DNA from 3 places in the Pseudovibrio sp. WM33 genome. Region 3 is predicted to be linked to each of the others. Evidence: predicted binding sites of a transcription regulator. Region 3 holds the regulator's gene; each other region holds the start of a gene.
The links. The regulator PhoB, encoded in region 3, activates phosphate uptake and scavenging genes when phosphate is short. The targets are predictions, from matches to a motif close to TGTCATNNANCTGTCAT.
Positions count from the first base shown of each region.

Region 1: a site for PhoB is predicted at 4,266-4,282, ahead of phnF (phosphonate metabolism transcriptional regulator PhnF). Genes of this name have one in related genera too.
Region 2: a site for PhoB is predicted at 2,891-2,907, ahead of PsWM33_RS16430 (UDP-2,3-diacylglucosamine diphosphatase). Genes of this name have one in related genera too.

Region 1 is NZ_LMCK01000090.1:298,823-306,469, forward strand. It holds gene phnL (phosphonate C-P lyase system protein PhnL) at 1-154, opposite strand, end outside; gene phnK (phosphonate C-P lyase system protein PhnK) at 165-962, opposite strand; gene PsWM33_RS16705 (alpha-D-ribose 1-methylphosphonate 5-phosphate C-P-lyase PhnJ) at 962-1,873, opposite strand; gene PsWM33_RS16710 (carbon-phosphorus lyase complex subunit PhnI) at 1,870-2,985, opposite strand; gene phnH (phosphonate C-P lyase system protein PhnH) at 2,989-3,621, opposite strand; gene phnG (phosphonate C-P lyase system protein PhnG) at 3,623-4,093, opposite strand; gene phnF (phosphonate metabolism transcriptional regulator PhnF) at 4,289-5,029, shown strand; gene PsWM33_RS16730 (CYTH and CHAD domain-containing protein) at 5,038-6,591, opposite strand; gene PsWM33_RS16735 (FCD domain-containing protein) at 6,789-7,535, opposite strand.
Region 2 is NZ_LMCK01000090.1:228,882-236,528, reverse strand. It holds gene PsWM33_RS16445 (TRAP transporter substrate-binding protein) at 1-291, shown strand, start outside; gene PsWM33_RS16440 (OmpP1/FadL family transporter) at 585-1,844, shown strand; gene PsWM33_RS16435 (SDR family oxidoreductase) at 1,911-2,690, opposite strand; gene PsWM33_RS16430 (UDP-2,3-diacylglucosamine diphosphatase) at 2,957-3,763, shown strand; gene PsWM33_RS16425 (glycosyltransferase family 4 protein) at 3,760-4,839, shown strand; gene PsWM33_RS16420 (threonine ammonia-lyase) at 4,931-5,950, shown strand; gene PsWM33_RS16415 (protein phosphatase CheZ) at 6,015-7,124, opposite strand; gene PsWM33_RS16410 (MFS transporter) at 7,363-7,647, shown strand, end outside.
Region 3 is NZ_LMCK01000074.1:10,997-18,643, forward strand. It holds gene PsWM33_RS12650 (GcrA family cell cycle regulator) at 269-829, shown strand; gene phoB (phosphate regulon transcriptional regulator PhoB) at 977-1,672, opposite strand; gene phoU (phosphate signaling complex protein PhoU) at 1,746-2,450, opposite strand; gene pstB (phosphate ABC transporter ATP-binding protein PstB) at 2,484-3,275, opposite strand; partial or broken gene pstA (phosphate ABC transporter permease PstA) at 3,340-4,050, opposite strand; partial or broken gene PsWM33_RS28875 (DUF3333 domain-containing protein) at 4,681-5,187, opposite strand; gene pstC (phosphate ABC transporter permease subunit PstC) at 5,180-6,568, opposite strand; gene PsWM33_RS12680 (PstS family phosphate ABC transporter substrate-binding protein) at 6,658-7,647, opposite strand, start outside.

The sequences.
Region 1 (7,647 bases), on a different contig from region 3:
AACCTGACGGACCGCCAAGAACCACACATTCTCCTGCTGAAACGGAGAAGTTTACACCGGAGACGACCGGGATTTCCAAGCCATCTCGCAAGTGCATCTTGAAGGACTTGGCAAGGTCAGAAACAAGCACCTTGGTTTTAGGAGTGTTTGTCATTGTCTTGTCCTTATGGCTGCAAGATGGAGGAGACGAGGAGCTGGGTGTAACTCTCTTGCGGGTCGTCCAGTACCTGATCTGTCAGTCCGCTTTCGATGACATGACCGTGGCGCATCACCAGAATACGGTGTGAGAGGAGGCGGGCCACTGCCAGATCATGGGTCACGATGATCACGGAGAGGCCAAGGTCAGCAACAAGACCGCGCAGGAGGTCCAGCAAGCGTGCCTGAACAGACACATCCAAGCCGCCAGTTGGTTCGTCCATGAAGACCAGCCGTGGGGCGGTGACGAGGTTGCGGGCGATCTGGAGACGTTGGCGCATTCCGCCGGAGAATGCGCGTGGGTCATCGTCAATGCGGTCTTCTGCTATCTCAACGCGGCCGAGCCAATCGGTGGCAGTTTCACGGATGTTACCGTAGTGCCGAGCACCAACTGCCATGAGGCGTTCGCCCACATTGGCCCCTGCAGAGACAGTCATGCGCAATCCGTCTGCTGGATGCTGGTGGACAAAACCCCAATCGGTGCGCATGAGCATGCGTCTCTCGGCTTCGCTCATTTCATAAAGGTTCCGCATCTGGCCCATGCGGTTGCGATAGTTGACCGAACCTGAGGTCGGGGTGAGGCGCGTTGCAAGGCTGTTGAGCAGCGTTGTTTTGCCCGAGCCACTCTCGCCTACAATTGCAAGCACCTCACCCGGATAGAGATCGAAGCTGACATCTTTACAGCCGATGCGGCCGCCATAGAGTTTTGTCGTGTTGCTGACCTGAAGCAGCGGAAGGTCTTCAGAACTTTGAATATCCAGAGACATTAGTCGTTTCCTTCTGCTTCCAGAGGATTGGTTCCAAGGTGGCCGACATGACCGGCATCGCGGCGTTCCTCGCAGAAATCACTGTCAGAGCATACGAACATGCGGTTGCCATCGTCATCCAGAATGACTTCATCCAGATAGACCTCTTCTGCGCCACAGATTGCGCAGGGTTGTTCGAACTTAGTCACTTCAAATGGATGGTCCTCAAAATCGAGGCTCACTACTTTGGTGTGTGGCGGGATGGCGTAGATGCGCTTTTCGCGGCCTGCTCCGAACAGTTGAAGTGCTTCCATCTGGTCCATCTTCGGATTGTCAAACTTTGGTGTTGGAGAAGGGTCCATGACATAGCGGTCCTGCACCATGACCGGGTAGGCGTAAGCCGTTGCGATATGACCGAACTTTGCGATGTCCTCGTAGAGCTTCACATGCATAAGGCCGTATTCTTCCAGCGCGTGCATCTTGCGGGTCTCGGTTTCGCGTGGTTCCAGAAAGCGGAGTGGTTCAGGGATTGGAACCTGATAGACGAGCACCTGATCCTTTGTCAGCGTTTCTTCCGGGATGCGGTGACGGGTCTGGATGATGCTGGCGTCTTTGGTTTTTGTGGTGGTGTCTACACCTGTTGTCTCAATAAAGAAGTTGCGCAGGGCGACCGCGTTTGTCGTGTCATCTGAACCCTGATCGATCATCTTCAGGCAATCATTCTTGCCGATGACTGCCGCAGTCACTTGCACACCGCCGGTTCCCCAACCGTATGGCATTGGCATTTCGCGGGCAGCGAAAGGAACCTGATAGCCAGGGACCGCAATGCCTTTGAGGATTGCGCGGCGGATCATGCGTTTGGTTTGCTCATCCAGATAAGCGAAGTTGTAATGCTCGCCGGAGATGCCTTGTGTTTCAACGCGCTCGGTCATTGTGCTGCCTCCGCTACGAGTTCCTGTTCAGCTGCTTCGCGTTTCTCTTGCCACTCTTTGCGCACCTTGCGGATCAGCTCCAGTTCTGACTGGAAGTCGACGTAGTGCGGGAGCTTGAGGTGTTCTACGAAGCCAGTGGCCTGCACATTGTCTGAGTGAGACAGAACGAACTCCTGATCTTGCGTCGGAGAGTCTATTTCCTCGCCCAGCTCTTGAGCCCGCAAAGAGCGATCCACCAGAGCCATTGCCATGACTTTGCGCTCTCCCTGACCGGGGACCAAACCGTAGCCGCGCGTGAACTGTGGCGGTGCGGAAGCGGAGCCCTGGAATTGGTTGATCATCTGGCATTCGGTGACTGTCATGGTGCCAAGGGGAACTTCGAAGCCGAGCTCTTCCATGAAGAAGTCAACTTCGACCTCTCCAAGACGGATTTCTCCTGCAAAGGGATGGGTTCTGCCAAAACCACGCTGGGTGGAGTAGCCAAGTGCCAGCAGAAAACCTTCGTCGCCGCGTGCCAAATTCTGCAAGCGCAGATCACGATCAGCGGGGAAGGTGAGCGGTTCGCGAGTGATGTCACCTACTGGAGCATCGGGTGCGATTGGCTCATCTGGCTCGATCAGACCTTCATCATTGAGAAGATCAGTGACGCGCGGTACCACCTCTTCCTTCTCGAACCCCTGTGTTTCTGGTGCTGGTGCTTCCCCATCAGCAACCAGCTTAAAATCGAGAAGGCGCTGGGTGTAATCGAAGGTGGGGCCAAGCAACTGTCCGCCGGGGAGATCCTTATAAGTCGCGGAAATGCGGCGGCGGATCAGCATCTTGGCAGTATCGATTGGTTTGGAGTATCCGAAGCGTGGCAGAGTGGTTCTGTAGGCGCGCATCAGGAAAGCAGCTTCAATGAGATCGCCACGGGATTGCTTGATACCGAGTGCTGCCAGTTCTGCGTCGTACAGAGAACCCTCTGCCATCACACGGGAGACAGAGAGGTAAAGCTGTTCGGAGACTTGCTTGAGGCTCAGGGATGACACGCTGGTATCGCCGCGGCGATCCCGTGCCATGAGCTTGTGAGCGTTACGGATGGCTTTCTCGCCACCTTTCACAGCAACATACATGAGTTAAGCCTCCAAACCGGTGATTTTAGTGGAGCGGGGCAGGCCTGCGACCTGACTGGTTCCAGCAAAAATGATATCGATGCCGAGTGGGTAGAGTGTGCTGTTGTCTTGCATCTGCTGCCAGAACATTGCTGGTGCGGGAGCAATGCTGAACTGCTTCTCGGTTTTGATGCCCGGACCTTTTAACGTGATGCCGTCGTCCTCAGTGAGCTCAGCGACCATTAGGATGATTGTAGTTGAGCGGTCTGGATACTCGGCATTGCCAGCGGCAAAGCTTGCGATAGCAGGGAGCAGTTTTGTATCCGAGACCAGCGCAAAAGCAGCCGCTGCCGGGCTTTCAACGAAGGGTGCTGCAGTGTGGAAACGGATGTAATTCTTGACGGTTTCATTGGTTGCCAGCGCAGGATCCAGCCAGAGCGGTGTGTCATAATCGCAAAGTGTCAGCACGAGCGCTGTCGCAGCTACTGACAGTGGAGCAGGGGGGCTGAGTGTGAGAATGTCCAGCTGCTGCACTGTTCCCGGTTGCGCCAGTGCGTTCATGGCGGAGCGGAATACGGACTGTGCGTCGTGGACTGGATCTGCCAGGCCCGGAGCGGGTGCTTTAGCGAAGATTGAGGAGGCTGTTTGCGTGCTCATATTACTCTCCCCGTACCATGGTGAAGAAATCAACTTTGGTGGCAGCGACTTCTGCGCGTGTTTCGTTTTCCGCTTGTTCCTGAGTGCTGGCCAGAGGCTGTAGAACTTTCGTCTCAATGAGATCACGGTGTTCTGATTGCTGCCAGAGCGCGTCTACCAAAGCGGCCTGTAGAACCTTTTGCTTGTCGCGACCAAGAGCCTGACCAAATCCGGTGGTGCCATCGTCCAGTGCGATGACACATCGTGTGACGGTTGCCTCGCACATGTTGAAGGGGGCACCTGTGCCGCCGGCGCGGCCACGAACCATCACAAGTCCGATTTCCGCCGGGCGGATAACGGTATAGTTCGGTTCTAAGCCGAGGTTTTTCCACGTTTCTGCAAGGTCTTGCGCTGAGGCCTTTGCCAGAATGCCCATGGCACTCTGCCTAGCTGCAATTTCCGGTGATTGCTCTTTGAGCGAACTTGCCGTCATTTCAGCCCCTTTAACTTTCAGGAACACACTGGTTCTCTGGCATTGTGTGGTGACGCCCTGTGGTTTCACGAAGAACTGTGTCTGGGCGCCTGAATTTGGTTGCTAAGCTAGAACTAATGTTGTCTAGTTGTATAGACAAATATTTTGCTCGCCAACTGACTAGTGTTGTTTCATGACGAAGGGATGACGAATGCGATGAAATTTGATTTTTCTCCTGTTGAGCGACGTGCGGGCGTTGCCATGTGGAAGCAGATTGCTGAAGTACTGCGCTCTGAGCTTTCTCGAGCTGAGGTTTCTGAGGGGGAGAAAATCCCAACAGAACAAGAGCTTGCTCATAGTTTCGAGGTCAACCGCCATACTGTTCGGCGTGCGATTTCCACTCTGATTGAAGAGGGCTTTTTGCGCTCAGATCAAGGACGTGGAACCTTTGTCGCAAAGGCTCCACTGGTCTATCCAATTGGTCCGCGCACACGGTTTTCGGAGAACTTGTCGGGTCAGGCGCAGGAGGTTTATGGGGATATCTTCCGCACAACCGAAGTGGCTGCAGATGCTTACACATCGGAGTTGTTGGAGGTTGAACCGGGCACTGCGTTGTTTAAATGCGAATCCGTAAGTTATGCAGACGGCACGCCGGTTATCGCAGGAACGCGCTGGTTTGAGGTCTCTCGTTTTCCCAATCTGCCTTCAGATTTGAATGAGACCAATTCGATCACCAAGATCATGGAGAAGTATGGTTTTGGCGATTATCGGCGTCAGGAAACCCGGATTACGGCAGCGCTTTGTAGTGCGCATAATGCGGAGTTGCTTAAGATTTCCGAGGGATCGCCTGTGCTTGTGATGGAATCCATCAACGTGATTGCGAGTGGTGAGCCTATACAAATTGGTCGTGCCTATGTGGCTGCTGATCGGATGCACCTAACAGTCAGAAATGATTAGGCTTTTGCTCAGAGCCAGTACTTGGGTGCTTCTACGGCGGCGTTCCAACGTTCCTGAGCTTCCAGCCATGCGTTGTCGGCGCGGGCCTGATGCCAGCCAGCGACAAAACCGATGACCGTTGAAACTTCGTTGTTTTGTAAGGACTGCGGAAGCTTCATTGCGACCAGACGGTCAGCCATGGCTACATCGTTGAGGTAGCCGAAGGTATTTTGCAGGCGTTTCAGGCACTTAAGGAAGAGATGCAGATCTTCTGGTTCATAGAGAGAGCGGAAGAACTCAACCGTATAACGCAGTTTTTTGAGCGATTTGCGGAGATCGTGTCGTTGCTCAATGGTGAGGTCCTGCAAGTTCTCTGCGCGCTTTTCGCAGGCCTTCCAGCGCTTGGACAATGCGTTCTGAGCGAAAATCTCGATTGGTAAGTCCAATTTCTTGAACTCACTTACTCCCAGGTTCTCTTTCCAAGCTGGGCTGTGTGCGAGCTCTCCCAATTGGAGTAGGAAGTTGTTGAGTTTTGGGTCGATCAGTTCTTGTCTCAGTTCGACTTGCGCTTCCACATGCGCCAGTTGAATGGCCTCAAAGAGAGGCTCTACAGAATGTGTGTCTGGCAGTAACGGGATGACCGGTGTGATGATATCTTCTACTAGTACATCGATATCCCTTTGATTTCCTGCAGTTGTCGCGAGTTGCTTTGCGGAGGTATCGAGTTCAGCGATGATGTCATTGTCCGGAAACGCCGCTTTGTAGATGTTGAACGCACTTCTTAATCTGCGCAGCCCGACACGTAACTGATGTGGGCCTTCGGAGATATTTTGCTGAAGGACGCAAGAGCGGTTGGCGACGATTTGGTTGAGGCATTCGTTGAGGATTTTTTGGAAGGCTGAGCCTGCGTTGTCTTCTGGTTCCAACTCGATGTAGTTGGAGTGGAGCGCTTCTGATGGGAGCTCAGGTGGTTCACCACTTGCCAGTCGATAGCCAATGCCTGCTTTGTTGCTGTTTGAAAACAGAATTGGTCGATCTCTCATGAGTGCGCCTGCCAGTTTGTACAGGCTTTCGACCGGGCCTTCCATCAGCTCCAGCTCTACTTCATGGATTGGATGCTCTTTAGAGGTTGTTTTAGCTATGCCAGAATCCAGAGCCACTTCAATCTTCGCACCTGCTTTATCTGTATAGTAGGTCAAAGTGCGCGTGATGGCGGTCTCGAACAGAATTCCCCACTGCTTGCCCTCAAGCAGAGATAACAGCTGCTGCTTGATTTCGTTATCAGAAATCACGTGGAAGTCTGGCTCAATTCCGGCTATGGGCAGTTCCAGCTCAATCCGTTTGGAGAGCCCGGACTGCATGCCACCGCCTTGTTTGATGGTTTGCAGCCAAATGGTGCCGTTATGGCGTGTTCTTAGTGAGATACGGGCTTTCTTGAGCGCGTGATCCGGCGTGTCGTAATACACGGAACGGAGACGTTTTACGGATTGTTCACTGACCGCAAAGCCTTTTGCTGGTTTTGCTTTAGCCAGTTGCTCCAGAGTTGTTTCGTCTACAGAAAGCTTAAGCTCAATCTCGTGCATGATTGCCGGGCCACCCTATGCACAGTGTGCGAAGTGGAAGCTTGTTCCATCCCACTCTTGTTGATTTTACGTAGTAAACATCTCGCGAACGTATCCGCCTGTAAAGGGTGCAAAACGTCTATGGGAATTTATCAAAGATATAATCCCCATTTGGCAATGGTATTATGAATTGTGCTCTATTAATGCCCGTTGGTGGGTTATGCAGGCGTTAGCGGATCCTGCTGGAACAGGTAGGCATCAAAGGCCGGATCGTCGACGTCAGATAAATCCATCAGGCGTTTCTTGACGTTCTCAAGGTGTTGCCACATCGCTTGTTTTGCTGCTTGCGGGTCTCTTCGCTTCAGGGCATCGAGGATGTCCTGATGGTCGTTGAGCCACTCTTCGCGGTATGTGTTGTCGAAGATGCGTTCGTGCAGCTTATCCCACATTCTGGAACGGGTGCGCTGTTGCCAGAGGTTTCTGACCATATCGACCAGTACCGAGTTCTGGGTGGCTTCTGCTATGAGCAGGTGAAATTCCTCGTCCGCTTCATATCCGCCGGAGCCTTTTGCCAGGTCTTCGCGTTCACGCTCCAAAGCATCGCGCATGCGCAGGATATCTGCTTTGGTGACCATGGAGGCTGCGAAGGCGGCGATGTTGCTTTCCATAAGCTGGCGTGCCTGAAGGAGCTCAAACGGGCCGATGTCTTCCAGGTTTGAAGTAGGAGTAACTTGCTCTGCATCCGGCAGGCGTACAACGTAAGTGCCTGATCCTTTGCGCACATCAATCAAGCCTTCGATCTCAAGCATGATCATAGCTTCGCGCAGAAGTGAGCGGCTGACGTTCATTTCTTCAGCAATCTGGCGCTCCGGGCACAGGCGGTCTCCAACCTTGAACGTTCCGTTGCCTAACTCTTTGCGCAAGACCTCAGCTACTTCCTGATAGCGGCGACGCTGACCATCCATTTCGCTTATTCTCCCATGCCTGCGCGGTTTGGCGGATTTTCATGATTGCTGCACGCTTAAGATACTAAATAAAGCAGATTTGCAAGCGAGACAAAAGGCCAGAGATTTGCCT
Region 2 (7,647 bases), on a different contig from region 3:
GTGGTGGTTGAAGAGGCTTGCCGCGTGGAAGCTGATCTCGCTCTGTCTGAAGCAAATGCACAAAATGCTGCCAGCCTGAAAGTGCTGCAGGAAGAGCATAGTGTTGAAGTGCGTGAGTTTCCGGAGGAGGTGCTAACCGCCTTGAAGGAAACCAGTGCTGAGGTGCTGGATGTTTACACCCAGAAAGACAAGAGGGCTCGTAAGATTTATGAGGGTTACATAGAAGCGCAGAAGCTTCTGGCGGGGTGGAGCGCTCTTTCATTGGGCAAAAACATCTCTGCAAGAGGTTAGTCGGCAGATCAAATCGTGTTTGAAGGGCCCTCCATATGGAGGGCCTTTTGTTATGCGGACGTTTTGTCACAGAAAATGTTTCAGTGTACCTGCCTGAAATGCGAATAACCAAGTGATTGTGAGCCCGCTAGGTATTGTTGTTTTGTGAAGTTAGCTCCCTTTACCCTTAAATATGCCAGTGCAATTAGTTTGTAACATTTTCCATTCTAGTGAAGAGAGCCGAATCAATAAGTAACTCGTAGTTTGATCATGGCACTGCTTGATTGTTTTCTTGAGAACAGAAAGTACCGTGCATGTCCAGATATCTACCCATTACGATCGCTAGTCTTTCTTCTTTGCTGATTGCGTCTGATGCTTTTGCCGGTGCTTTTGCTGTTCGTGAGCAATCGGCGTGGTATCAGGGACTTTCCTTTGCGGGAAATGCGACCATCTCGAAAAGCCTCTCCAGCATGTATTGGAACCCGGCGACCATGACTGGCCATGATGGGGTGCAGATGGAATCCTCGCAGACCATCGTGTTTCCACGTGCAACGGTTGATCTGGATACGGCGACGATTGATTTCTTTCCTGTACCGATTACGGGAGTTCCATATTCCTCCGGAGATATTGGAGTAGATGCTTGGGTGCCTGCAGGTTATGGGACTTGGAAGGTGAATGATCGTCTGTCTCTCGGGATCAGTTCGAATGCGCCTTATGGTTTTGAAACCAAACCTCAGATTGAGTGGGCGGGGCAGGTCTATGCGAGGTCTTCCCGCGTTCTAACTGTCAATGTTACACCAACGGCTGCTTACGAACTGACTGATAAGTTCTCGGTCGGGGTGGGCTTGCAGCTTCAGTATATTCAGGTTCGATTAAAATCAGGATTTGGGGTTGCTGCAGCGGCTCCAACTGCAGAGTTGCGTGGTGAAGATTATAATCTTGGGTTTGGGGCAACTGTTGGAGCGCTCTTTAAGCCATGGAAGGGTACTCAATTGGGTATCGGATATCGTTCTCCGGTTGAGCAGAACCTGAAAGGGCGGCTGGTTATTGGAGGTAATGCACCAATTCCTATTCGTGCGAACATCATTATGCCGGAAACAGTAACCGTTTCCTTCCAGCAAGAGCTGAATGAGCGTTGGCGCGGGATGGGGACGTTTGAGTGGACACACTGGTCACGCTTTGGAACGTTCCCTGTTTTTGATCTACAAGGTACCGAAGTTTCTAATCTTCCATTTCAGTACAGCGATGGCTATTTCATATCTCTTGGGACTGAATATGACTTTACCAGCAGTATTACAGGACGATTTGGGGTGGCCTATGAGTGGTCTCCGCTTAATGAAGGCAACCGGGGTCCGCGTTTGCCTGATGCTGATCGCTTCTGGCTCAGTGCTGGGCTGAGCTATTTCTACGAGGATTGGCTTGAAGTTGATTTTGGCTATTCGCACTTATTCCCGGTAAGCGAAAAGATTAACATCATGCCTGGCCACCCGTTCTATGAAGGGATTACCATTCAAGGACCGGTCAATGACACTAATGTCGACATTATCAGCTTTGGCGCCCGTTTGAAGTTCTAAGAGTTTGCTGCAATAGCTGATTTGGTTTGCCTCCCGGCGGTTTGATTGCGGGGAGGCTTTTCATTTTTAGAAAGCGCTTGGGTAGAGGCCGCCGTCGAGCAGGAGATTCTGGCCTGTGATGTATCCAGCATGGGCTGAGCACATGAAGGCGCAGGCTTTGCCGAATTCTTCCGGATTGCCGAGACGCCTTGCTGGGATCTCTTCTGAAGACAGGCGTTTGGCTTCTTCAATGGAGATGCCGGTCTGCTCTGCCTGACGCTCGAAGCCACCTTTCAGGCGGTCGGTGTCGAACTTTCCGGGCAGCACATTGTTGATAGTGACATTGTGCTGGGCGTATTGACGGCAGACGCCTGCCAGGAAAGCCGTGAGACCTGCACGGGCGCCGCTGGACAGGTCCAAGCCTTCAATAGGCATCTTCACGGACATGGAGGTGATGTTGACGATGCGGCCAAAGCGGCGCTCTGCCATGCCATCAATGACTGCCTTGATCAGTTCGATCGGGGTGATCATGTTCTGGATGACACCATCCTGAATCGCCTGACGGTCCAGCTCTTTGAAGTCTTTGCGTGGTGGACCGCCGTTGTTGTTGACGAGGATGTCCGGGTTTGGGCACGCTTTGAGAACGGCTTGCTGGCCTTCTGGTGAGGAGATATCTGCTGCCACGGGAATGACTGAGATGCTGTGTTGTGCTGCCAGTTCGCTCGCGATTTGGTCGAGTCGTTGCTCGTTGCGTCCGTTGATTACGAGATCACACCCAGCCTCTGCCAGTGCTTTTGCTGTTCCCAAACCCAGCCCACGGCTGGATGCGCAGACAATGGCTTTGCGCCCCTCAATACCCAAGTGCATTTCAACATCCTAATGAATCGGTGAATTGTGAAGGGTAGCCTACATTCTCAGAAAGGTTTGAGCCAGTCAGGATCAAGCTTAGCAAGCAAATAGAATATTCACTTGAATTGCAGGCGCTTGCTTTGCTCTACTCTAATAAACGGGGAGTAATGTTACTTGAGATTCAAGCAAGAAACTGACAGGTTTTAGTATATGTATCCTGTCATATTTGTTTCTTGTGAATCAATTTAAAGGAAAGAAGGTTTTCTTATTCCGGAGGCTTCGTGGTGACCGGGGATTCTACTAGTAAAAAATATAGAAGCTTGTTTTTGTCTGATGTGCATCTGGGCACACGCGGATGTCAAGCTGATCTCTTACTGGACTTTTTGAAGCAAAACGACGCTGACACGGTTTATCTTGTCGGCGACATTATTGATGGCTGGCGGCTGAAGCGGTCCTGGTATTGGCCTCAGCTGCATAATGATGTGGTGCAGAAGCTCTTGCGCAAAGGTCGCAAAGGGGCACGGATCGTTTACATCCCCGGCAATCATGATGAGTTCCTGCGGGACTTCTTCGGCATTCATTTTGGGGGTGTTGAGGTTGTTGATCAGGTCATTCATGAAGGAGCCAATGGCAAGAGGTACCTTGTCATTCACGGTGACCAGTTTGATGTGGTGGTGCGTCATGCAAAATGGCTGGCCTTCTTTGGTGACTGGGCTTATGTGAGTGCGCTCAATCTCAATACAGTGCTGAATTATTGCCGTCGTAAGCTGGGGCTGACCTACTGGAGCCTGTCTGCGTGGGCGAAGCTGAAGGTAAAGAACGCCGTCAACTTCATTGGTAAGTTTGAGGAAACACTGGTTTCCGAGGCGCTGCGTCAGAAGGTGGATGGGGTGATCTGTGGTCATATCCATCATGCGGCTGATCATGAGACCAACGGCATCCACTACATAAACACTGGTGATTGGGTAGAGAGTTGCACTGCCGTTGCTGAGAACTTTGATGGAACGTTTGAGGTTATTCATTGGGGCGATGGCAAACGGGACCAGAGTGAGCCTGCCAGCGAGAGTTCTGACGGACAGGTGGCCGCATGAGCTCGATCCTGATCGTCACCGATGCGTGGAAGCCCCAAATCAACGGCGTTGTGCGGACATTGGAGCGGCTTGCTGTTGAGCTGCGCTCCATGGGTATTCGGGTTGAGTTCCTGACGCCGCAATCGTTCCATAGTATCCCTATGCCATCTTACGGTGAGATCCGGCTGAGCCTGACGCTGCCGCATATCGTGCGTGGGTTTATTGAGAAGTACGACTGTGATCATCTGCACATCGCGACCGAGGGGCCGTTGGGTCTTATGGCACGGCAGGTGGCAAAGCGGGACGGACGTGTTTTCACCACCAGTTATCACACGCGCTTTCCTGAGTATTTGCAGGCGCGGTATCCCGTTCCGCTGTCCTTCAGCTATTCTTGGCTGCGCCGTTTTCATAACAGCGGGCAGGGATGCATGGTGGCGACGAGTACTCTGGAAGCTGACCTGTGCATGCGTGGGTTTGACAATCTGCTGCGCTGGTCGCGTGGGGTGGATCATCAGCGATTCCGGCCAATGCGGACCAGCCTGCTGGACCACTTGCCAGCACCGCGGTTCTTGTATGTGGGACGTGTGGCGGTTGAGAAGAACATCGAGGCGTTTCTGCAGCTTAACTTGCCGGGAACCAAGGTGGTTGTTGGTGGAGGTCCGCAGCTGGAGGAGCTCAAGGTTGCTTATCCGGAGGTGTTGTTTACCGGGCCTGTCGTTGGTGATGAGCTGATTGAGTATTATGCAAACTCGGATGTATTTGTGTTTCCGAGCCAGACCGACACGTTTGGCAATGTGCTGCTGGAAGCGCTTGCTTGCGGGACTCCGGTGGCGGCCTTTCCTGTGATGGGGCCGATTGATGTGATTGGCAACAGTGGGGCAGGTGTGTTGAAGAATGATCTTCAGGCGGCAGCACTGGAAGCACTGGAGGTCTCGCGGGATCATTGCCGGGATGTTGCCCTGCGATTTACGTGGCGGGCAAGTGCCGAGCAGTTTCTGGCCAACGCCGAACATGCCTATGACCCTGCATTTGCTACAGGATTTCGGCAGGACATATATGCGGGCAAAGGCTCTGTTGGAAATCACCTGAATGGTTGAGTGGATCTCCTTGAGCTGTGATCAGAATATCTGAAGCCGATGTAGATTTGCGTGCTATACAGGGCGGCATATTGCTGTTGCCGAGGTTCTTATGGTTTTAGATGTTTCCAGTCCAGTCGAACTCACTTTTTCCGAAATTGAAAAAGCAAGAACAAGGCTGCAAGGCTATGCCAGCCTGACACCGCTTCTGAACTTTCCGGTGTTGGATGAGCAGGTGAATGGCCGTGTCTTTATTAAAGCCGAAAACCTGCAGCGCACCGGGTCTTTCAAGTTTCGAGGTGCGTTCAATCGCCTTTCCCTGATCCCTCAGGAGCAGCGGCCCGCTGGTGTGGTTGCGTGTTCTTCCGGCAACCATGCGCAGGGCGTTGCAGCTGCTGCGAAGATCCTTGGTTTCCCGGCGGTGATTGTGATGCCTGAGGATGCGCCTCAGCTGAAGATCCAGCGGACGAAGGCGCTGGGGGCGGAGGTTGTGCTTTACGATCGTGAGAGCGAGGACCGTGAGGCGATTGCCCGTGGTCTTTGTGAGGAGCGCGGTGCGACGTTCATCCACCCTTACAATGACAGCGGTGTGATTGTGGGACAGGGCACGACCGGGCTTGAGATTGCAGAGCAATGTGAGGTTTTGGGTGTCACGCCTGATGTGTTGATCAGCTGTACAGGTGGCGGTGGTCTGACCAGCGGTATTGCGCTGGCGCTGGAAACGAGCCTGCCCGAGTGTCAGATTTACACGGCAGAGCCTGCTGGTTTTGATGATTATGCACGTTCACTTGAAGCTGGGACACGTGTTCGCAATGCTGCTCTGGGCGGTTCTGTTTGTGATGCAGTGCTGACTGAAATGCCGGGGGACAAAGGCTTTTCAGTATTGAGTAGGCGTCAGGCAAAAGGTCTGCGTGTCACAGATGACGAGGCGATGAAAGCGGTTGCCTTTGCTTATTTTGAGCTGAAGCTGGTTGTTGAACCGGGCGCAGCTGTCGCTTTGGCTTCTGTTTTGTCCGGCACGATTGACCTTGCCGGGAAGACGGCAGTGATCACGATCTCCGGCGGAAATGTGGATCCTGCCATCTTTGAGAGAGCACTGAAGCAGTACTCTGCAGAGAAAGCACCTGCATAAGAAAAAAGCCGTTTGCGCTGAAAAGGAGGCAAACGGCTTTCGAAATTCTGGTTTCCTGTCTCAATTATGAGAAGAGTGCGAGGCGCTCTCCTGTTGAGAGGTGATGGAGCGGGTCGGAATTGCTGCCTCTTGGGGAGGTGAGCGGAGGCGACTGCCCCTCGATCTCGATCAGCGCGTCGTCCTGCTTTGTCGCGGTGTCCGTCTCGACTGGCGTATCGTCGTTGGTGACGATGAGGTCGTCGTCCTCGATCAACGCGACTTGAGGCGTTTCGACAGCGTTCAGCTCTTCTTCTACATCATCAAGTTCAAAGACTTCAGCAGGTTCCTCGGCGGGCTCTTCTGCTTTGTCCTCTTCCTGCTGGACTGCTTCTGCTCGTGTTTCAGCAGCAAACTGAACGACGTTTTCGTTCAGCGCTTCTTCGATCAAGGCAGGTGTTGCATCAAACATGGCGTCAATGTCCGCTTGATCAACGCCTGCACCATCCATTTGCGGGCCGTTGAGCAAGTGGGCATCCGGGCGCTTGTCTATATGACGATCATCTTCATCACGCGGCTCATCCAAATTGATTTCCGGGCGATCTTCATCAGCCAGGTTTACACCCCAGATGCGGATCATCTTGGAGATGCGGCCTTCAAGGTAATGAAGGGCCTTCACCACTTTGTTGATGCGCTGTCCTGTCAGATCCTGGAAGGAACATGCCATCAGAATTTCCATGGCCATTTCTTCAATGGCGTCGCATGGGGCATCTTCTGCGCCGGACGCACGGAGCTTGTCCACCAAATCCTGAATAGCTTCGGAGGACTCCAGAATGACCTGTGTTGCACTTTCTGTAGATGTGACGATTGCATCTAACTCGTCAGAGGCAGCTGAAAAGCGATTATTGTCGGCATTTTCCAGCTTGATCTTTGAGATTTCGTCCTTCGTTCGCTCAATTGCCTCATACATTTCATAGGTGTGCAGGCGATATGTTTCCATCTCAGATGGCAGTTCGCGCTCAACCAATGTTTTTTCAAGTCGTCGCACAGCTTCCAGGAGGTCTGCTGTTTCGGCGGATCTGTTTAGTGTGAGGTGATCATGAAGGAAAGCACGGCCTCTATCAGTCTCAGAGAGTGCGCTTTTGATGGCATCAAATTCCTCGGGGCTCAAAAGGACCTTTCGGTTGTTGCCAGCCATAAGTGGCTCCTTCATAACTAACTAAGATAATACTACAAGTTTATATAACAGATTCTACGGCTAATAATTGGTTTACATTGATTTGGATAGTCCCTATTAGCACAAGTGATAGGAGTATCCCTTCCCATCCACTTCCTCGGGTACTCTCCACCCCCATTTGTAGTGTTTTCCAATGACTATGCCCAGAAGAACTTCCTCATTAGGGAAAGCCAGTAACCTATTCTGGATTGCAACAGGCGTGAGTGGTTTGTTTGCAGCGTTTAATTTTGCAAACGCTTTCTTTCTTGCGTATTTTCCGCTTTTTTTGGAGGATATTAGCTTTACACCCGTGCAGATCGCATTGGTGATTGCCCTGCCAAATATCGTCCGCATCTTTGCAACTCCGTTGATGACGAGCATTTCGGATCGTGCAGGGCGCAGGCGTCATTCCATGGCGCTGTTCAGTGTTATTGCGCTGATCTCCTTTTGGGTTCTGATCTACTCCAGTGACTATTGGACTGTCATTGGACTGGTTGTTTTCCTC
Region 3 (7,647 bases):
ATTGATAATCTTCTCCCACCACAAGAAGGCTGTTATAGGTAAGTAGTAGTACGGCAATTCTGGGGAAAACCAGAGTCTTCCCCACCTCAATTCTTTGAGGTTGTTGATCGTATCAACGCCCATATAGTACTGTGTGTTAAGAGTTATACACCATCTCGTAGTTACTGAACGCTGCAAGCACACACGCTCAGGTAAGCGGCACTTTCGGATGCGTCCGAACTGAGCGAATGCTGTTTTGCGCGCCACTGAAGGAAGACGGGGCCCTTTAATGAGCTGGACAGCAGAACGTGTAGAGTTACTAACCAAACTTTGGGCAGACGGGTTAAGCGCCAGTCAAATCGCGGGGGAACTTGGCAATGTGACCCGTAATGCGGTGATTGGTAAGGTTCATCGCCTTGGTCTTTCAGGTCGTGCTAAGTCGGGAGGCGGTGCAACCAAGACGAGAAAGGCACCTGCCCCAGCGGCAAGGGTTGTAACATCCACCAAACCAACAGTGGCTGAAGCGATTGCAGCTGTTGCGCCTTCTCCAAGTCCCCGACAGATTCAGCCAACAATAGCAGGTGCCAACGCCCTTAAAGTTGAACCGATTGAAGCTATCCAATCAGAAATTTCTCCAGTCCCAACCTCCGATCTCTTTATTCCGGTTTCAGAGCGCGCCTCCATCCTGACATTGAATGAGCGCACCTGTAAGTGGCCGATTGGTGATCCGAGTTCTGATGACTTCTATTTCTGTGGTCGCCAGTCAGATGCAGGCACACCTTATTGTGCGCATCACCGCAGCATTGCCTATCAGCCCGTCAGCGACCGCCGCAACCGCCGTGCAAGCTAATCTGAGCTGAAAAAGCAACGTATTGAGCCGGGTCCAAAGCCCGGCTTTTTGCTGTTTTGGGGGTTGCCAGCTGCTAATGTCGGTGACCTGTAGATATGAGAAAACCGCCCTTGGGCGGTTTTAGATTTCCATTGTTGCCTTAAACACTTAACCTATAGCGAACTGGTCGTTAAAAGCATATCCGGCGCCACGGACAGTGCGGATCGGGTCTTTCATGCGGCCTTTGTTGATGGCTTTGCGCAGGCGGCCTACGTGGACGTCTACGGTGCGCTCATCTACGTAAACATCATGGCCCCAGACTCCATCCAGCAGCTGTTCACGAGAATACACCCGGCCCGGTGCGCTCATGAGGAACTCCAGCAGGCGGTATTCTGTGGGGCCGAGGTGGATTTCACGGCCTGTTCTGCGCACGCGGTGGGTTTCGCGGTCGAGCTCGATGTCGCCAGACTTGAGCATTGTGGAGACAACTTCTGGCAATGCACGGCGGAAGATCGCACGAACACGGGCCATAAGTTCCGGAACGGAAAACGGTTTGACGACATAATCGTCAGCCCCGGTTGCCAGACCGCGGATGCGCTCGGATTCTTCGCCGCGCGCTGTCAGCATGATAATCGGCATGCGCTCGGTTTCTGAGCGTGCCCGCAAACGACGGCAGAGCTCGATGCCGGAGAGGCCCGGAAGCATCCAGTCCAGCAGCAGCAGGTCCGGCTGGCTTTCCTGTAGGAGGAGTTCCGCCTCATCTCCTCTTGCGCACACGTCAACAGTGTAGCCCTCTGCTTCAAGGTTATAGCGCAGCAGCAGGCTTAGCGGTTCTTCGTCTTCTACAATCAGTATCTTAGGCATAGTAAAGTGCTCTCTTTGCACCTTCTCTTATAAAGCAATTGCGTGTGTTCTGCTCGTTATAAGTGAACACACTCTACACGGTTGTGCTCTGCGCCAGTTCGTCCGTTTTTGGACGATCTGTTGGAAGGTGGCTTCCGGAGATCATGTAGTAGATGTTTTCTGCGATATTGGTTGCATGATCACCGATGCGCTCAATATTCTTTGCGCAGAACAACAAGTGCGCGCACATGGTGATGGAGCGCGGGTCTTCCATCATGTAGGTGAGCAGCTGGCGGAACAGGCTGGTGTAAAGCGCATCCACTTCGTCATCGCGAACATGTACGCGCTGGACAACCTCAAGATCGCCAGAGGTGTAGGCATCCAGAACGGCTTTGAGCTGCTCAAGCGCCAGATCAGACATGTGCTCAACACCCACAGCGAGCTGCTTGTTGTTGAACTCAGATTCAATCGCCAGTGTTCGCTTGCCGATGTTCTTGGCCATGTCGCCAACGCGCTCCAGGTCGTTGGAGATACGCATGGCGGCGATGATGTCGCGCAGATCGCTTGCCATTGGCTGGCGGCGTGCGATCACGGAGATGCACAGCTCTTCCAGCTCGGCCTGCATGTTGTCCAGTCGCTGGTCGGCGGCGATGGTGCGGGTTGCCAGTTCGCGGTCCTGTCTCAGCAGTGCGGTGACAGCGTCGTGAACAAGGGTTTCTGCCAGTCCGCCCATTTCAACGACACGTCCGGCCAGTTCTTTTAGCTCTTCATTGAAGGAAGAGACAATATGATCTTTCATCGGATATCTCCTTAGAGTACCGCTCTTTTATTCTTAACCAAAACGGCCTGTGATGTAATCCTGCGTGCGCTGGTCTTTTGGGTTGGTGAAGATGTCGTTGGTCAGCCCCTCTTCCACCAGATTACCCAGATGGAAGAACGCGGTGCGCTGGGACACACGTGCGGCCTGCTGCATGGAATGGGTTACGATGACTATGGTGTAGTTCTGGCGCAGCTCGTCCATCAGCTCTTCCACTTTCGCGGTGGCAATCGGGTCGAGCGCAGAACACGGCTCATCCATCAGGATCACTTCCGGGGACACAGCGATTGCGCGCGCGATGCACAAGCGCTGCTGCTGACCACCGGAAAGGCCTGTGCCTGGCTCGTCCAGACGGTCTTTCACTTCTTCAAACAAACCTGCACGCTGCAGGGAACTTGCGACGATATCTTCCAGATCTGACTTGCCTTGTGCCAGACCGTGGATGCGTGGGCCGTAGGCCACGTTCTCGAAGATTGATTTCGGGAACGGGTTGGGCTTCTGGAACACCATGCCAACACGGGCCCGCAGTTCCACCACATCAATGCGCGGGTCGTAGACATCGTCATTGTCCAGGAGAATGTCTCCTTGCACGCGGCAGATATCGATGGTGTCGTTCATGCGGTTCAGGCAGCGCAGGAAGGTGGACTTGCCGCAACCGGACGGGCCGATCAGCGCGGTCACCTGATTTTTGCGGACATCCAGATCGACACCATGAAGGGCCTGCTTGTCGCCGTAAAACACTTTTACATCGCGGCCACGCATCTTGAGTGTTTCGCCTTCAGCTGAAACGGCTGGAGGGGCGCTCATTGTTGTATCCATTGCACTCTCGGTGTCTGTGGTCATTTCCAATGCCATGATCTTGCCTTTCAAATCACCAGCGGCGCTCAAAACGTTTACGAAGGACGATTGCGATTGCATTCATCGAGATCAGGAAGCCGAGCAGCACCATGATCGCAGCAGAGGTTTTCTGCTGGAAGGCAGGTTCGGGAAAGTCTGCCCACATGAAGATCTGCACGGGCAGCACGGTAGAGGGATCAACCGGACTTGCCGGGATATCTACAATGAAGGCCACCATGCCGATCATGAGAAGTGGTGCGGTTTCGCCCAGTGCCTGCGCCATGCCGATGATGGTTCCGGTCAGGATGCCCGGCATTGCCAGTGGCAGCACATGGTGAAACACGGCCTGCAAGCGGGAGGCTCCGACGCCGAGTGCGGCTTCGCGGATGCTTGGTGGCACGGCCTGAAGCGCTGCACGGGAGGCGATGATGATGGTTGGCAGGGTCATGAGCGCCAGCACCATACCGCCAACAACCGGCGCCGATCGCGGCAGACCGAAGACGTTGAGGAACACCGCAAGGCCAAGCAGACCGAACACAATGGACGGCACGGCTGCGAGGTTGTTGATGTTCACCTCAATCAGATGTGTCCAACGGTTCTTTGGCGCGAACTCTTCCAGATAGATTGCAGCGGACACACCAATTGGAAACGAGAGGGACAGGGTAACGAGCATGGTCCAGAAGGAACCAACGGCTGCGCCCCAAATGCCTGCCATCTCTGGCTCACGGCTTGCACCGGACTTGAAGAAGATGGAGTTCCACTCGTTTGCAACAGTGCCTTTGGAGACCAGATAGTCGGTGTAGGCGATTTCTTTGTCTGAAAACTTGCGGAAACTTTCCGGCGTTTCCAGCTCTTCAATGCCCCACTGGCCAGCTGGTACGGCAGCATCCGTAGACAGCGGAATGAAGGCTGTTCCGGTGACGCTGGTTGGTGTCACCTTTTCTGCTTTAATGGTTCCGCCGTTCACCTCTACAAAGAAGCTTGGCATGTTAGCATTGAGTGTGCCGCCCGTGCCAATGTTGGCAAGATGGCCCTGCAGAGTAACCAGTTCAGCTTTTTGCTTTTCCAGTGCGTTTATGATCTTGACCAGAGCGGCTTTATTGCCTTCAACCTCAGAGGTCAGGCGCTGTGCTACCAGAGGATCTTTCTCGTTGGCCAACCGGGTTTCCAAGCCTGCGATCTTGGTTTTCACGCTGATTTCTGATCGGCCACGCGCTTCAATCTTGCCTGTCAGCAGTTCGATTTCGCGATCATAATAGGTTTTCAACGCCGCAAGGATCTTCTCAAACTCAGGCTTTTCTGCACTGATGGTCACCTGACCGTCCGTGCCGGAAACTGTTGCTGCACTTGAGGTGGCGATCTCGGTTTTCTTTGTGATCAGGCCTTTGACATAAAGGTCGGCAAAGTCGGAGAGCGGGATTGCAACCGGACCGGTCCCACCCAGTATGGATGGGTCGGCTATTGCTTGCTTTTGCAGCGTGACATTGGCACCGGAGGACACCAGAGAATAGAGCACACGGCGGTTTTTACGGTCGGAAGCAAATGGCAATTCTGCCTTCAGTCCGTCGCGAATGATCTTGTTGTAGCTTGCGCCAGCCGGATTGGCCGGATCGACCTTTTCTGCACTCAGATTGAGCGGCACGCTTACGTAGTTGTAAGTGAAGGCAGGCAAGCCTGAGCCGACAATTGTGAAGAGCAGCAGAACCAGAAACGTTGCGGCCAGTGCGATGGCACCCATGCCGTAAGCCTTGAAGCGCGCTTCCATGCTGTAGCGCTTTTTCAGGCGCTTGCGAGCTTCGTCTGTCGTATGGACGCCGGAAGGAATGCCTTTGACACGCCCGCCAATGGCAGTACCGGCAGTGTCCTGAGCGATATCAATCATACTGTTCCCTATATTTCTTCACGACGCGCAGAGCGAAGATGTTCAGAGCAAGTGTGATGCAGAAGAGGAGAAGACCGAGTGCAAATGCTGCGAGTGTTTTCGCGCTGTCGAATTCCTGGTCACCGACCAGCAAGGTGACGATTTGCACGGTCACGGTTGTTACAGCTTCCAGCGGGTTTGCCGTTATGTTTGCGGCAAGCCCTGCAGCCATCACCACGATCATGGTTTCACCGATGGCGCGGGAGATGGCGAGGATGAGAGCGGACACGATGCCCGGAAGAGCGGCTGGCAGAACAACCCGGCGGATTGTTTCCGACTTGGTGGCACCAAGACCGGCAGAGCCATCGCGCAGTGACTGCGGCACCGCGTTGATCACGTCGTCAGAAAGGGAGGAGACGAACGGAATGATCATAATGCCCATGACAAGGCCAGCAGCCAGTGCAGATTCTGAACTGACTGACAGGCCGATGCTTTCGCCCCAGCCACGAATAAAGGGTGCCACAGTCAGCGCCGCGAAGAAACCGTAGACCACGGTTGGAATGCCAGCCAGAATTTCCAGAACCGGCTTTGCAATGGCGCGCACTGGCGTGCTTGCATAATCGGAGAGGTAAATTGCGGAGAGCAGACCAACGGGCGCGGCTACGAAAATAGCAATTGCTGTGATCAACATGGTGCCAACCAGAAGCGGGATTGCACCGAAGATTTCTGTATTGGCTTCGCCGTGCTCGGCCCCCGCCCCTTCAAAGGCGCTTTGCGGGCTCCAGTGAGTGCCGAAGACGAAATCCAGAATTGGGATCTGGCGGAAGAACATCAAGCTTTCGAAGATAAGCGAGAGAACGATACCGATGGTTGTGAAGATCGCGACAGCAGAACACAGGATCAGCAATCCCATGACGGTGCGCTCTACAAAATGACGGGCTCGCATTGCCGGTGTGATGGTGCGATTGCCGTACCACAGACCACCAACAACCAAGGCGATGATCAGCGTTGTTTTAAGAATGAATGATGTTTGTGCGAGCGAGCTGAACACTTCTGCCGCCTGCTCTTTGCCGGCATCAGAGAAGGCCACGATGCCGCCAAATGCGATGGCGCGTGCGTCCCGCAAGAATGCCTGAAGTTCTGCTTTCGACAGTCCTGCAACACTCTCGGCCTTCGCGCTGATCACCATTGTATCAAGCAAGCGCGGCTCAACGATTGCCCATGCAATCAAAAGGACAAATGCTGGAAGAGCGGCCAGAATGGCCAGGTATCCACCATGGTAGCTTGGACGGGAATGCAGTGCAGAGAGCTGATGTCCAGCAACCTGCATAGCCCGGAAACGCCCGTAGACATTAGCGGTTACGAAGACCAGTAGAAGAAGGGCAGCGTAAGTCCAGAACATTTGTTGTGTCGCCTTATCTGGCTTTAATTTTTGGAGGATGCAGGAAAGCGGTCAGCTGGACATGCTGACCGCTCTCTTAGCGTTTGCAATTAGAATGCAAGTGGTGTCAGCGCTACTGCAGATTTGGAAACTGCTGCGCGGTCAGCTGCTGGCATCGGGATCAGACCCTTGTCAGCCAGGTAACCTTCGTCACCCCATGTGTCTTCATTGGTGAACTCACCGAGGTATTCAGCGATACCTGGGATTACGCCAACGTGCTCTTTCTTGATGTAGAAGTACAAGGAGCGGGACACTGGGTAGTCGCCTGCAGCAATTGCATCAAATGTTGGTGCAACGCCTGCAATGTTTGCGCCCTGGATCTTGTCAGCGTTCTGATCAAGGAAGGAGAAACCGAAGATGCCGAGTGCATTCGGGTTCGCATCAAGCTTTTGAACGATCAGGTTGTCGTTTTCACCAGCTTCGATGTACGCGCCGTCTTCACGGACTTCGTGACACGCTTTTTTCTTCAGACCGAGGTCAGCAGCACCTGGTACCATTTTACAGCCGCCCTGCATTGCCAGCTCGGCAAATGCGTCACGGGTACCGGATGTTGGTGGAGGGCCGAGCACTTCGATCTTTGAGTTAGGAAGGGAAGGATCAATGTCTGCCCAGGTCTGGTATGGGTTTGCAACCAGTTTGCCGTCCACTGGAACTTCTTTCGCAAGCGCGAGGAAGATCTGAGCCAGTGTCAGGTCCAGCTGAGTGCCAGCCTTGGAGTTCGCAAGAACGATGCCGTCGAAACCGACAGTAACTTCTACTGGGGTTACGCCAGCTTCATTACACTTCACCAGCTCTTTGCCCTTCATGCGGCGGGAAGCATTGGTGATGTCAGGAGTGTTTTCGCCAACGCCTTCACAGAAGAGCTTGATGCCGCCGCCTGAACCAGTGGATTCAACAACTGGTGTTTTGAAGTTTGTCTTCTGACCAAACTGCTCAGCAACTGCTGTCGCAAATGGGAAAACAGTGGAAGAACCAACGATCTGGATCTGGTCACGAGCCTGTGCGGAACCAGCAGCAATGGTACCTGCGAGAGCGAGCGC